Regions from separate parts of the Micromonospora sp. NPDC049201 genome, predicted to be linked through region 1. Evidence: riboswitches for the same ligand, from Rfam matches in the RefSeq annotation. Region 1 holds a riboswitch; the other holds the start of a gene.
What was found. A riboswitch is a leader RNA that binds a small molecule or an ion and turns the genes downstream of it on or off. The one in region 1 is predicted to bind ZMP and ZTP.
Positions count from the first base shown of each region.

Region 2: another riboswitch for ZMP and ZTP. It lies ahead of ACZ6O5_RS02785 (glycine hydroxymethyltransferase); the one in region 1 lies ahead of ACZ6O5_RS13835 (bifunctional 5,10-methylenetetrahydrofolate dehydrogenase/5,10-methenyltetrahydrofolate cyclohydrolase).

Region 1 covers NZ_JBVJHM010000005.1:404,927-411,914, forward strand. The annotation lists gene ACZ6O5_RS13825 (beta family protein) at 1-989, opposite strand, end outside; gene ACZ6O5_RS13830 (hypothetical protein) at 1,108-2,166, shown strand; ZMP/ZTP riboswitch at 2,131-2,212, shown strand; partial or broken gene ACZ6O5_RS13835 (bifunctional 5,10-methylenetetrahydrofolate dehydrogenase/5,10-methenyltetrahydrofolate cyclohydrolase) at 2,226-3,117, shown strand; gene ACZ6O5_RS13840 (endonuclease/exonuclease/phosphatase family protein) at 3,121-3,900, opposite strand; gene ACZ6O5_RS13845 (sulfite exporter TauE/SafE family protein) at 4,075-4,851, shown strand; gene ACZ6O5_RS13850 (GNAT family N-acetyltransferase) at 4,851-5,627, shown strand; gene def (peptide deformylase) at 5,643-6,152, opposite strand; gene ACZ6O5_RS13860 (MarR family winged helix-turn-helix transcriptional regulator) at 6,163-6,672, opposite strand; gene pip (prolyl aminopeptidase) at 6,724-6,988, shown strand, end outside.
Region 2 covers NZ_JBVJHM010000001.1:689,104-696,091, forward strand. The annotation lists gene ACZ6O5_RS02770 (alpha-hydroxy acid oxidase) at 1-678, shown strand, start outside; gene ACZ6O5_RS02775 (aminotransferase-like domain-containing protein) at 680-1,993, shown strand; gene ACZ6O5_RS02780 (hypothetical protein) at 2,063-2,314, shown strand; gene ACZ6O5_RS02785 (glycine hydroxymethyltransferase) at 2,466-3,902, opposite strand; ZMP/ZTP riboswitch at 3,921-4,010, opposite strand; gene ACZ6O5_RS02790 (hemerythrin domain-containing protein) at 4,094-4,594, opposite strand; gene ACZ6O5_RS02795 (S8 family peptidase) at 4,703-6,187, opposite strand; gene ACZ6O5_RS02800 (NAD(P)H-hydrate dehydratase) at 6,303-6,988, opposite strand, start outside.

The sequences.
Region 1 (6,988 bases):
TGGTTCGCGACGTGGGCCAGGTGGTGGGAGGTGCCCCAGGCGAGCCAGTGTCGGGCGGTGCCGGGGGTGGCGTGGCGGGCGGCGCGCAGGGCGATCTGTTCGTCGCCCCAGGAGAAGTGTCGTCCGAGGGTGGGCCAGTGGTCGGCGGTGACGAGGGTTCGGCACAGGTCGTGGATGGCGCTGTTGCCGTTGTCGTCGCGGGCGGCCCGGTAGGTCCACCAGACGTCGTGGTCGGTGTAGCGGAGGTTCGGGGGTGGTCCCCAGCCGCCGGTGGCGGGTCGGGGGTGGGCGATGCCGTAGTCGGCGAATCGGATGTCGTGGTCGTGGAGGCGTTGCCAGAGGTCGAGGTCGAGGCGGCGGAGTGGGGTGGCGGTGTTGGGGGGTAGGTGGGCGATGCTGCGGGGCATTGCTCCGGCGGCGACGACGACGGCTTTCCAGGGGTGCCGCTGGGTCCAGGAGAGGTGTTTGCGGACCAGTGGTTCGGCTCGGGTGAGGTCGTGTTCGGAGCGCAGGTGGGCGGCGTCGAGGAGCAGGACGGCGTGTTCGGCGCGCAGGTCGGTGGCGGACAGGAGGCGGTTGGCGCGGTTTTCGGCGTCGTCGTCGGTGTGGTCGAGTCGCAGGACGGCGCCGTGGCCGTGCAGGGCGGCGGCGTCGCGGATGTCGGCCAGTCGGGCGGGGCTGTCGTGGGGGTGGGCGACGGGCAGCATCGGGTTGCCCCACTGGTGCAGGTCTTCGGCGATGTCGGGCAGTGGTCGTCGGAGTCCGGTGGCGGGGTCCGGTAGGCGGTGGGCGTCGACGGCGATGGTCATGTCGCGGGGGACGGTGCGTCGGGCGTGCTGGCTGAAGGTGTGGGCGTCGTGGATGGGCCCGTGCGTGGTGGCGGCGACGTCGAAGATGGGGAGGAGGTGGGGCGCCAGGTCGTCGGGGACGTGGTCGAGGGCGTCGAACTCGCCGGCGCGGCCGTGGAGTATCGGGAAGTAGTCCGCCATTGCGCATCGCCCCACACGATCCGACCGACAGTTACTGTCGTCGATGGTCCACGCTTCGTGTCCGATCGGCAACTGTGGGTGTGCGGCCGGTGGTTGTGGTGGTGGCAGGATCGGTCGGATGCGGGTGGATGCGGCGCGGGCGGTGGCGGTCGACTGGGTGCGGGACCGGATGCGGGCGGATCCGTCGGTCGAGGGGGCGTGGTTCAGTGGCTCGACGGTGGGGTTGCCGGGCGACGCGGAGTTGCCGGTGTGGTCGGACGTGGACGTGCTGCTGGTGCGGGACTCCCCCGGCGTGAAGGTGGGCAAGTTCGTGCATCGGGGGGTGTTGTTGGAGGTCAGTTCGGTCACCTGGGCGGAGGTGGGTGAGCCGGAGGACGTGCTGGGGTCGTGGGTGTTCGCGCCGATGTTCCGTACCGATGCGGTGATCGCGGATCCGTCGGGGCGGTTGGCGGCGGTGCGGCGGCGGGTGGCGGTGGGGTACGCGGATCCGGTGTGGGTGCGGCGGCGGTGCGCGGGGGTGCGGCGGCGGATCGAGGACGGGTTGCGGGGGTTGGACGCCGGGGCGCCGCTGGCGGAGCAGGTGTTGGCGTGGGTGTTCCCGACGTCGCTGTTGGCGGTGTGGCCGGCGGTGGCGGGGTTGGTGGATCCGACGGTGCGACGGCGGTTCGTGCGGGCGTCGGAGGTGTTGACGCGGTTCGGGTTCGGCGTGCGGTATCCGCGGCTGCTGGCGGCGGTGGACGGGGGCGGGGTGGGCGCGGCGCGGGTGCGGGAGCATCTGGCCGGGTTGGCGGTGGTGTTCGACGAGGTGGCGCGGATGCCGCGGGAGGGGTTCGCGTTCGGGGCGGATCTGGCGGTGGCGGGGCGGCCGGTGGTGTTCGACGGTGGGGCGGCGTTGGTGGCGGCGGGGCGGCACCGGGAGGCGATGTTCTGGGTGGTGGTGACGTACGCGCGGTGTCTGGCGGTGTTGGGGGTGGTGGCGCCGGAGCGGGAGCGGGCGTTGCGGCCGGGGTTGGTGGCGGTGTTGGCGGATCTTCAGGTGGTGTCGGCGGCGGATCGGCGGCGGCGCGCGGACGCGGTGTTGGCGTCGTTGCCGGGGTGGCAGTCGGTGGTGGATGCGATCGTGGCGCGCGCTGTGGCAGGGTGTGGGGGACGCGACTGGCGGCACGGGGATGGGTGAACCATCGGGGAGCTCGTCGTGGGGGTCGACCGCCTGGGCCTCCGCGGGCGAGGTGCCGCATGTCTTCTTCTTCGGTGGTTGCGGGTTCGTCGGCGCGGTTGTTGCCGGGTGGGCCGGTGGCGGAGCGGGTGTTGGACGAGGTGGCCGCGTCGGTGGCGGAGCTGCGTGCGGTGGGGGTGACGCCGGCGTTGGCGACGGTGTTGGTGGGTGACGACGACGCGAGCGCGGGTTATATCCGGATCAAACAGCGGCAGGCGGCGGCGTTGGGGTTCGCGTCGCCGCACGTGCACCTGCCGGCGTCGGCGTCGCAGGCGGATCTGCATGCGGTGGTGGCGGATTTCAACGCCGACTCGGCGGTGCACGGGGTGCTGGTGCAGCATCCGATTCCGGGGGGGTCTGGACTACGACCGGGCCCTCGCCGAGGTGGATCCGGACAAGGACGTCGACGGCATGCATCCGGTGAACATGGGTCGGTTGGCGTTGGGGTTGCCGGGGCCGTTGCCGTGTACGCCGGCGGGGATCGAGGCGTTGTTGGCGTTCCACCAGGTGCCGGTGTCGGGCCGGGAGGTGGTGGTGTTGGGTCGGGGTGCGACGTTGGGTCGGCCGTTGGCGATGTTGTTGGCGCAGAAGCGGCCGACGGCGAACGCGGCGGTGACGGTGGTGCACACGGGGGTGGCGGACTGGCCTCGGTACACGCGGCGGGCGGAGATCCTGGTGGCGGCGGCGGGGGTGCCGGGGATCGTGCGGCCGGAGCATGTGCGCCCGGGCGCGGTGGTGGTCGGGGGTGGGGTGCGGTATGAGGGGCGGCGGTTGTTGCCGGATGTGGACGAGTCGTGTGCGCGGGTGGCGGGTGCGATCACGCCGCGGGTGGGTGGGGTGGGTCCGACGACGGTGGCGATGTTGTTCCGCAACGCGGTGCGCGCGGCCCAGCGGCAGACCGGCGTGGGGTGAGGGTCAGCCGAGGTCGACGATGAGGGGTCGGTGGTCGGAGACGGTGGAGGCTGGGGTGTCGACGGCGGTGACGGGTGGGAGCCGGTCGAGGTGGTGGGGGTCGGCGAGGATGTGGTCGAGTTGGACGCGGGGTTGTCCGGCCGGGTAGGTGGGGAGTCGGCCCAGGGGGCGCCAGCGTGACAGCGCGGCGGCGGCGCCGGCGGGGAGGTTGAGGTCGCCGAGCAGGATGCGCGGGGCGGGCAGCGCGCGCAGGGCGCGCACGACGCGGCGTAGTTGCCACATGTTCCAGCCGGGGACGAAGGACAGGTGGGTGGCGGCGACGGTGAGTGGGCCGTGGGGGGTGTCGAGGACGGCGGCGAGGACGACGCGGGGTTCGTCGCGGAGCAGGACGAGTCCGCCGCGGTGGCCGGGGATGTGGATGGGTGAGCGGACGGGTGCGGCGGGTAGGCGGGTGACCTGCCAGGAGCGGACGGGGTGGCGGCTGATGAGGCCGACGCCGTAGAGGGGTTCGCCGTGGCCGTCGTCGTCGTGGGTGAGGGGGCGGAAGTGTTCGCCGGGGGTGCCGACGACGGCGGCGGCGAAGCGGTGGTGGTCGGCGTGCAGGGCGCGGGCGGCGAGGGCGGTGAGGTCGAGTTTGCCGCTGCGGGTCTGGTCGCGGTCGACTTCCTGGAGGGCGAGCACGTCGGCGTCGAGGGCGGTGACGGCGGCGGCGAGTCGGTCGGGGTCGACGAGCCCGTCGGTGAGGGAGCGGCCGTGCAGCAGGTTGAAGGTGGCCAGGCGCACCTGCACACCCTACGTGGTGGTGGCAGGCTGGTCGGATGGTGAAGCTGTTGTGTTGTTCGGTGCTGGTGTTCGTGGCGGTGGCGTCGGTCGGGTTGTGGGTGCGGCGTCGTCGGGGGCGGTGAGGCTGGCCACAGGGGTGCTCGCGGGTGGTGGCGGGGTGGGCAGAATGCGGCCGTGGATGCCGGGTCGTTGGTGACGTTGCTGGCCGCTGCCGCGTTGGCCGGGTGGGTGGACGCGGTGGTGGGTGGTGGCGGGTTGCTGTTGTTGCCGGCGTTGTTGCTGGCGGCGCCGGGGGTGCCGGTGGCGACGGCGTTGGGGACGAACAAGTTGGCGGCGATCTTCGGTACGTCGACGGCGGCGGTGACGTATGCGCGGCGGACGAGGCTGGACTGGGCGGTGGCGGGTCCGGCGGCGGGGTTGGCGGTGGTGACGGCGGGGTTGGGTGCGGCGTTGGCGGGGGCGGTGCCGGCGGGGGCGTACCGGCCGGTGGTGTTGGTGGTGTTGGTGGCGGTGGCGGTGTTCGTGCTGACCCGGCCGCGGTTGGGGGTGGTGGCGTCGCCGTCGCGGCGGACCCGGCGGCGGGTGGTGGTGGCGGTGGCGGTGGCGGGGTTGGGGGTGGCGTTGTACGACGGGTTGATCGGTCCGGGTACGGGCACGTTCCTGGTGTTGGCGTTCACGGCGTTGGTGGGTGCGGATTTCGTGCACGCGTCGGCGATGGCGAAGGTGGTGAACGCGGGCACGAATCTGGGGGCGCTGGTGGTGTTCGGGGTGACGGGGCATGTGTGGTGGTTGTTGGGGGCGGCGATGGCGGTGTGCAACGTGGCCGGGGCGGTGGTGGGCGCGCGGATGGCGTTGCGGCGGGGTGCGGGGTTCGTGCGGGTGGTGTTGTTGGTGGTGGTGGTGGCGTTGGTGGCGCGGTTGGGTTACGACCAGTGGGTGGCGGTGCGGTGATGGTGGTGCGGGCGGAGCACGACCGGGCGGTGCTGGCCGGGTTGTTGGGTCGGGATCCGGTGTTGCACGCCTACCAGTTGGGTGATCTGGACGATTTCTTCTGGCCGTACACGTCGTGGTTCCGGTCGGGTGACGAGGTGGTGTTGCTGTACCACGGGGTGGAGTTGCCGACGTTGTTGGCGTTCGGGGCGCCGGATCGGGTGGCGGCGTTGTCGGGGTTGCTGGTGGCGGCGGCGCCGGTGTTGCCGGCGCGGTTGTGGGCGCACCTGTCCCCTGGTCTGGAGGCGACGGTGGCGCGGTGGTACGCGGTGTCGGACGCGGCGGCGCATGTGCGGATGGCGTTGACGGATCCGGGGCGGTTGGCGGCGGTGCCGGCGGTGGGTGAGCCGTTGGGGCGGGCGGATCTGCCGTTGTTGCGGGAGTTGTACGCGGTGGCGTATCCGGGGAACTGGTTCGACGCGCGGATGGTGGACACCGGTCAGTACGTGGGGGTGCGTGCGGGTAGTCGGTTGGTGGCGGTGGCGGGGGTGCACGTGTTCTCGCCGCGGTGGCGGGTGGCGGCGGTGGGGAACGTGACGACGCATCCGGCGGTGCGGGGGCGTGGTCTGGGGGCGGGTGTGGTGGCGGCGTTGTGCGCGCGGCTGCGGGCGTCGGTGGATCATGTGACGTTGAACGTGCGGGTGGACAACGTCGCGGCGGTGCGGTTGTACGAGCGGTTGGGTTTCACTCCGGTGGCCGGGTTCACCGAGTGTGCGTTGACCCGGTTGCCTGGCTGAGCAGGGGCTGGGGTGTCAGCGGTCTCGGCTGGGTGAGTCGAAGCGGCCGGCGCGGATCTCCCGGAGTGCGCGGCGGCGGGTGTCGCCGCGCAGGGTGTCGACGTAGAGGCGACCGCGTAGGTGGTCGGTTTCGTGTTGCAGGGCGCGGGCGAGGAAGCCGCTGCCGGTGATGGTGAGGGGTTCGCCGTGCTGGTCGTAGCCGTGGGCGGTGGCGTGCAGCGCGCGGGGGGTCGGGAAGTAGAGGCCGGGGATGGACAGGCAGCCCTCGTCGTCGTCCTGGAGGTCTTCGGACAGTTCCAGGGTGGGGTTGACGAGGTGGCCGCGGTGGCCGTCGGCGTCGTAGACGAAGACCTGGGTGTTGACGCCGATCTGGGGGGCGGCGACGCCGGCGCGGCCGGGGGCGCCGAGCAGGGTGTCCATCAGGTCGGCGACGAGGGCGCGTAGTTCGGTGTCGAAGGTGGTGACGGGTTCGCTGGGGGTGCGCAGGACGGGGTCGCCGATGATCCGGATCGGGCGCATAGTCATGCCCGGAAGGCTATCCGTTGCTTACCGGTGCGGGGGTTCCACCCGCCGGTGGGAGCAGGCCGGTGTCGGCGATGCGGTCGCGTAGTGGGCGGTGGCGCAGGGCGGTGAGTACGGCGTACAGCTCGTCGGCGAGGGGTACGGGCAGTTCGGTGTCGAGGTGGCGCATGGCGGCGGTGGTGGCGGCCCATTCGGCTTCGACGGCGGGCAGCAGCGTGCGGGCGCGGTCGGTGAGGGTGACGATGCGGTGGCGGGCGTCGGTGCCGGGGGTGAGGGTGACCAGGCCGGCGCGGCGCATGCCGGCGACGGTCTGGCTGGCGGCGGAGTGGGTGACGCCGACGCGGGCGGCGAGGTCGCGGATGGGTAGTGGTCCGTCGGTGACCAGGGCGCGGACCAGGGGTGAGTAGCGGGGCCGGTAGTCGGTGAGGCCGAGTCGGTCGTGGACGGCGGCGACGTCGCCGTCGAGCAGTTCCAGGACGTGGCGTAGCAGGGTGCCGAGGGCGTCGCGGTGGGGGGCGGTCACATCCGTTAATGTAACAGCGCTGTTGTTTCTGGTGTGGGGAGGACCTGGGGCATGTATCCACCGATCGAGCCGTACGCGTCGGGGCACCTGGACGTCGGCGACGGCCAGCGCGTCTACTGGGAGACCTGCGGCAATCCGGCCGGCCGGCCGGCGTTGGTGGTGCACGGCGGTCCCGGCTCGGGCGCCGACGCGTCGTGGCGGCGGTTGTTCGACCCGGCCGCCTACCGGGTCGTGCTGTTCGACCAGCGCGGCTGCGGGCGCAGCACCCCGTCGGCCGCCGACCCGGCGACCGACCTGTCGGTGAACACCACCGGCC
Region 2 (6,988 bases), on a different contig from region 1:
CTGGTGGCGGAGCTGCTGGACCGGGCGCTGGGCGCGGGCTGCGCGGCGGTGATGCTCACCGTGGACGTGCCGGTGCTCGGCCGGCGCCTGCGCGACGTGCGCAACGGCTTCACGCTGCCGGCGCACGTCACCGCCGCCAACCTGCCCGGCGGCCGGGACGACCTGGCCCACCAGGGCACGCCCGGCGTCTCGGCGGTGGCGGTGCACACCGGCGCGGTCTTCGCCCCGGCGGTGAGCTGGGCGGACCTGGGCTGGCTGCGCGCGCGTACCCCGGTGCCGTTGCTGGTCAAGGGCATCCTGGACGCACGCGACGCGGTCCGCGCGGCGGACGCCGGCGTGGACGCGGTGGTGGTCTCCAACCACGGCGGCCGGCAGCTCGACGCCGCCCCGGCCAGCGCGGACGTGCTGCCGGAGGTGGTCGACGCGGTGGGGGAGCGGTGCGCGGTGCTGCTGGACAGCGGCATCCGCGGCGGCGTCGACGTGCTGCGCGCGCTCGCGCTCGGCGCGGCCGGCGTGCTGGTCGGCCGGCCGCTGCTCTGGGCGCTCGCGGCCGGCGGCCGGGCCGGCGCCGAGGCCGCCCTGGCGCTGCTCGCCGCCGAGCTGCGGGACGCGCTCATCCTCAGCGGCTGCCCCGACCCGGCCTCGGCCCGGCGGCTGCGCACCCGGATCGGAGCCTGACGTGGAACCGGTGGACCTGACCGTCGAGGCGCTGCACGGCAGCGTCGGCGACCCGGCGTTGAACTCGATGAACTTCCTCAACGAGGTGGCACAGCACTATCCCGACGCGGTGTCGCTGGCCGCCGGTCGGCCGTACGAGGAGTTCTTCGACTCGGCGCTGCTGCCCGGCCACCTGGACCGGTTCCGCGCGCACCTCGCCGACGACCTGGGGCTGAGCCCGGCCCAGGTGGACCGGACGCTGTTGCAGTACGGCCGGACCAAGGGCATCGTGCACCACCTCATCGCCCGCCACCTCGCCGTCGACGAGGGGCTCACCGTCGACCCGGAGACGATCGTGGTGACGGTCGGCTGCCAGGAGGCGATGTTCCTGGTGCTGCGCGCGTTGCGGGCCGACCCGGCCGACGTGCTGTTCGCGGTGGCGCCCACGTACGTCGGGCTGACCGGCGCGGCCCGCCTGGTCGACCTGCCGGTGCGTCCGGTGGCCGGCGGCCCGGACGGCGTCGACCTGGCCGACCTGCGGGCCGGGGTGCGTCGGGCCCGCGCCGAGGGGTTGCGCCCGCGCGCCTGCTACGTGATGCCGGACTTCGCGAACCCGTCCGGGGTCAGCATGGACACCGCCCAGCGCCGCCGGCTGCTCGACCTGGCCGCCGAGGAGGAGCTGCTGCTGATCGAGGACAACCCGTACGGCCTGTTCCCGGCCGCCGGCGTGGACCGCCGTCCCACGCTCAAGGCGTTGGACACCGCGCGCCGGGTGGTCTATCTCGGCTCGTTCGCCAAGACCGTGCTGCCCGGCGCGCGGGTCGGCTACGTGGTCGCCGACCAGCGGGTGGGCGGCGCGGACGGCACGGTCGGCCCACTCGCCGACCAGCTCGCCAAGATCAAGAGCATGGTCACGGTGAACACGTCCCCGATCAGCCAGGCGGTGATCGGCGGCGCGCTGCTGGCGCACGACTGTTCACTTGTCGCCGCGAACGTCCGGGAGCGGGCCGCGTACGCCCGCAACCTGCGCCACCTGGTCGACGGCCTGGCCCGCCGCTTCCCGGCCGGCGGGCCGGTGGGCTGGACCGTGCCGGCCGGCGGTTTCTTCGTGGTGGTCACCGTGCCGTTCCCGGTCGACGACGCGCTGCTGCACCGCTCCGCCCGGGAGTACGCCGTGCTCTGGACCCCGATGGCGCACTTCTACGACGCCGGCACGCCGGTGAACGCGTTGCGACTGTCGGTGAGCGCGGTCACCCCGGCGCAGATCGACGTGGGCCTGGACCGGCTCGCGGCGCTGGTCGCGGACACCACGGCCGCGGTGGGCGCGCCGGCCTGACCCCGCAGGGTCGTGGTTCCGGCACCACCCGTGTTCCCCGGCGACCCGGTGTCCGTTGATAATGGACGGATGGTTGCCTGGGAGTACGCGTTGCTGGTCCGCCGCTATCAGGGGCAGGGCCGGAATTTCCACGTCTCGTTCGTCTGGTACGGGCCGGACGGGTCCCGCACCGACGTGACCGCGTACGGCGACACCGCGGTCGCGCACCTCAACCGCGTCGGCCGGGAGGGCTGGGAGCTGGTCACCGCCGCCGAGGACGTGAACAACGTGCAGGGCAGCACCGAGGTGCACCGCTACCACCTCAAGCGCCCCCTGCGCTGACCCCCCCACCCCCGCCCCCCGCCCCCCACCCGCCCCACCCACCCCCTTTTGTTGATCAAGGAGTTTGCGTCAGTTCCGGCGTGCCGGCCGACGCAAACTTCTTGATCAACTTCGATGACGGTGGGTGGGGGGTGGGGGTGGGTGGGTGGGTTCAGGCCAGGGTCACCTCGGGGTAGAGGGGGAACGGGGCGAGCAGGTCGGCGGCCTGCTTGCCGACCTGCTCGGCCACCGCCGGGTCCAGGACGTACTTCGCCTTGGACGGGGAGCCGTCGGGGCCGGTGCCGGGGCTGGTGCGGTCGAGCACGGTGTGCATCAGCTCGGCGGTCGCGTCCATCTCGGCGGCGCCCAGCCCCCGGGTGGTCAGCGCCGGCGTGCCGATCCGGATGCCGGAGGTGTACCACGCGCCGTTCGGGTCCTGCGGCACCGCGTTGCGGTTCGTCACGATGCCGGAGTCCAGCAGCGCCTGCTCGGCCTGCCGGCCGGTCAGGCCGTAGCCGGACACGTCGATGAGCACCAGGTGGTTGTCGGTGCCGCCGGTGACCAGCGACGCGCCCCGGCGCAGCAGGCCGTCGGCGAGCGCCTGCGCGTTGTCCACGATCCGCTGGGCGTAGTCGGCGAAGTCGGGGCGCCGCGCCTCGGCCAGCGCCACCGCCTTGGCGGCCATCACGTGCGGCAGCGGGCCGCCGAGCACCATCGGGCAGCCCCGGTCGACCTGGTCGGCCAGCTCCGGGCCGCAGAGCACCATGCCGCCGCGCGGCCCGCGCAGCGACTTGTGCGTGGTGGTGGTGACGATGTGCGCGTGCGGCACCGGGTCGAAGTCGCCGGTGAAGACCTTGCCGGCGACCAGGCCGGCGAAGTGCGCCATGTCGACCATGAACGTCGCGCCGACCTCGTCGGCGATCTCCCGCATGATCCGGAAGTTGACCTTCCGGGGGTACGCCGAGTAGCCGGCGACCAGGATCAGCGGCCGGAACTCGCGGGCCGCCTCGGCCACCTTGTCGTAGTCGATCAGACCGGTGGCCGGGTCGGTGCCGTAGCTGCGCTGGTCGAACATCTTGCCGGAGATGTTGGGCCGGAAACCGTGGGTGAGGTGGCCGCCGGCGTCAAGCGACATGCCGAGCATCCGCTGGTCGCCCAACTCCCGGCGCAGCGCGAACCAGTCCTCCTCGGTCAGGTCGTTGACGTGGCGCTTCTGCGCCTTCTTCAGCGCGGGGGACTCGACCCGGTCGGCCAGGATCGCCCAGAAGGCGACCAGGTTGGCGTCGATGCCGGAGTGCGGCTGCACGTACGCGTGGGCGGCCCCGAACAGCTCCCGGGCGTGCTCGGCGGCGAGCGCCTCGACGGTGTCGACGTTCTGGCAGCCGGCGTAGAAGCGACGACCGACGGTGCCCTCGGCGTACTTGTCGCTGAACCAGTTGCCCATCGCCAGCAGCGTCGCGGGGGAGGCGTAGTTCTCGCTGGCGATCAACTTCAGCGACTCGCGCTGGTCGGTCAACTCCGCCCCGATGGCGTCCGCCACCCGCGGCTCGACGGCGCGGATCACCTCCAGCGCGCTGCGGAAGGCGGTGGACTCGGCGTTGTGCGACATGCGACCTCCTGGTGACGTGCGGAAGGCCCAGGCGCTCGGCATGCGTCCTCATGACGAGGCCGCTCCCCGATGGTGCTCCATCTCCACGCGCCAGTCACGGCCCGTGCCGATCCTATCCGCCCGCCCCCGGTGTAAGGACGGGCCCCTTCCTAACGCCTCGCGTCGAGAAGGGGCCCCTTCTCACCGGTGCGTCAGGCGTCCACGGCGTCGCGTGCCTTCTTCAGCGCCTTCGGGGCGGTCGGCGTCTTCGGCGCCGTCGGCCGCAGGTCCAGCATGCGCTGGCCGATCTCCTGGAGCTGGTTCCGGCCGAGCGCCTCGCGCACCTTCGGGAACCACTCCTGCTCCTCCTCCTCGACGTGGTGCAGCACGTTCTCCATCAGCACCGTCGTCTTGGCCACGAACCGCTCGTCGTCGGCGTCCATGGCGTGCAGTTCGAGGCAGAGCACGTCCGCCACGTGGTGTTCCTCGTACGACTCGAGGATGTCGTCCTCGACGTCCGGGACCAGCTTGCGGACCTCCGGGTACATCACCTCGTTCTCCAGGTAGGTGTGCACCGTCAGCGCCTCGAGGATCTGCGTGACGACCTTCCCGCGTCGGCTCGCCGGCCCGTCCTCGGCGTCCTGGAACGCCTTGAACAGGCGGCGGATCTCCTTGTGGTCCTCCTTGAGCAGGACGATCGCGTCGGTGGACACCGGATTACCTCCTAGGTCGACTGATCTGGCCCCCCTACCCGGCGTCCGACCAGGACAAACAGACCGGGCCCGGCGATCACGCCGGGCCCGGTCCGCGGGTGCGGTCGGTTACCTCACCACGGTGTACGCGTCGACGACGCCGGCGCCGTAGAACCCGTTACGCGCCCCACCGGAGCAGGTCGCGTCGTACGCGTTCGGGCCCGTCGGGATCAGCGGGACCGGGTTGTAGACGCCCGCCGGGCAGGGCTGGGCGGTGGCCGTGCGCTCCAGGAACGACGACAGCTGGCCCGGGGTCATGCCCGGGTGCGCCGACAGCGCCAGCGCCGCGACGCCGGTGGCGTGCGGGCCGGACATCGACGTGCCCTGCTTGTACCCCCACCCGTTGGTGCGGGTGACGGTGTTGAAGGTGGTCGACAGGATGCCGTCGGTCGACGTGGAGCGCGCGCCCTGGGTCCGGAACCGGGTGTCGCCGCCCGGCGCCGTCACGTCGATCACGCCCTGCCCGTACGAGGAGTAGTAGCTCTTCGCGCCGGTCGGCCCCACCGCGGCCACGGTCACCACGCCGGGCGCCTCGGCCGGCAGGTCGAGGCAGGCGTTGGTCAGGTTCTCGCGCTCCTCCGGCGTCCCGTTGTTCGGGCTGCCGGTGTCGGTGATCTTGTGAGCGAGGTCGTAGTTCGAGTTGCCGGCGGACGCCACGTTGAGCACGCCCTTGGACTGCGAGTAGCGGATCGCCCGCTGCACGGCCTGCCACACCGGGCGCTGCCGCGCGTCGTTGCGGCAGTTCAGCTCCCACGGGTCGATGTAGTAGCTGTTGTTGGTCAGCCGCATCCCGTGGTCGGCGGCCCAGAGGAACCCGCAGACCGCGGCCTCCGGGAAGATGTAGCCGTCGTTGTTGACCACCTTGACGGCGGCCACCTTGACCCCCGGCGCGACGCCGGTGACGCCGACGCCGTTGATCGCCGCGGCGATGGTGCCGGCCACGTGCGTGCCGTGGTCGCTGTTGGTCGGGTTCCACGCCGCCTCGGTGGTGTCGGTGACGCCGCCGACGCAGGACGTGCTCTTGTCCTTGGCGATCTGGGTCGCCAGGTCCGGGTGGGTGCTGGAGATGCCGCTGTCCAGGACGCCGACGACGACGTCCGGGCGGCCGGTGGTCACCGCGTGGGCCTGCGGGACGTGGATCATGTCCATGTCCCACTGCTGGCCGTAGAGCGGCTCCCGGGTGGGGTCGCCGGTGGCGTCGGCGACCTGCGCCGCCGAGACCTCGACGGTCTCGCCCTCGTCGAGGGCGGTGCCCAGGCCGGCGGTGGAGGCGACCGACTCGACGCCCGCGCCGGCCACCCGGGCGGCGAAGTCCGGGTTGGTCGAGCGGGCGACCAGCACGCCGATCTGGTCGTAGGCGGCCACCACGGTGCCGTCGGCGGCGGCCACCCGGGCGGCGGCCTTGCCGGTGGTGGCGCCCTGCGGGGCGAGGACCAGGTACGACGTCTCCGGCCCGGCGGCTGCCGCCGGCGCCAGGCCGCCGGTGACGGCGAGACCGGCGCCGAGCGTCACGGCGGACGCGGCGGCCAGTGTCTTGCGACGAAGATTGTTCACACGTACTCCCAGGGGGCCGATCCGGTGGAGGACGCGCAGACTGCACGCCCTTCACCGGATCGGCGCGCGGATGTCGTGTGGTGTTACACACACCCTCGTCACCGCGTGTCGGCCGTCAGACCGTCGCGATCGTGTACGGGATCTCGTCGAGCAGCTCACGGGCCAGGAAGCCGATCCGGCCGTAGCGGGGCACCAGCCGTTGCCCGCTGACCGCGTGCGCGAACGCCGCCCAGCACGCCGCCTGCGCCGGGTCGGCGCCGCGGGAGAGCAGCCCGGCGAGGAGCCCGGCCCGCACGTCGCCGCTGCCGGAGGTGCCCAACCCGGCGTCGCCGCTCTCCTCCCGCCAGGCCCGGCCGTCCGGGGTGGCGATGTGCCCGTACAGCGAGACCACCGCGTCGTACCGGCCGGCCAGCTCCACCGCCTCGGCGTCGAGGTCGTCACCGGGGTCCCGGCCGAGCAGGTGGCGGGCCTCGGTGAGGTTCGGCGTGAGCACCACCCGGCGGCCGGAGCCGGCCAGCAGGTCCGGCTCGTGGCTGAGCGCGCCGAGCGCGTACGCGTCGAGCACCAGGGCGGTCTCCCGGTCGGCCGTGTCCAGCACCAGGCGCAGCAGTTCCCGGGTGGCGTCGATGTCGGTCAGTCCGGGGCCGACCGCCACCACGTCCGCGTCGGCGATCAGGCCGCCCAGCAGGTCGCCGGGGTCGCCCCGGACCGCGCCCTCGCCGGTCTCCGGCAGGCCGACCACCAGCGCCTCCGGGACCTGGATGCTCAGCGCCGTGGCGGTGGACTCGGGGGCGGCGAGCT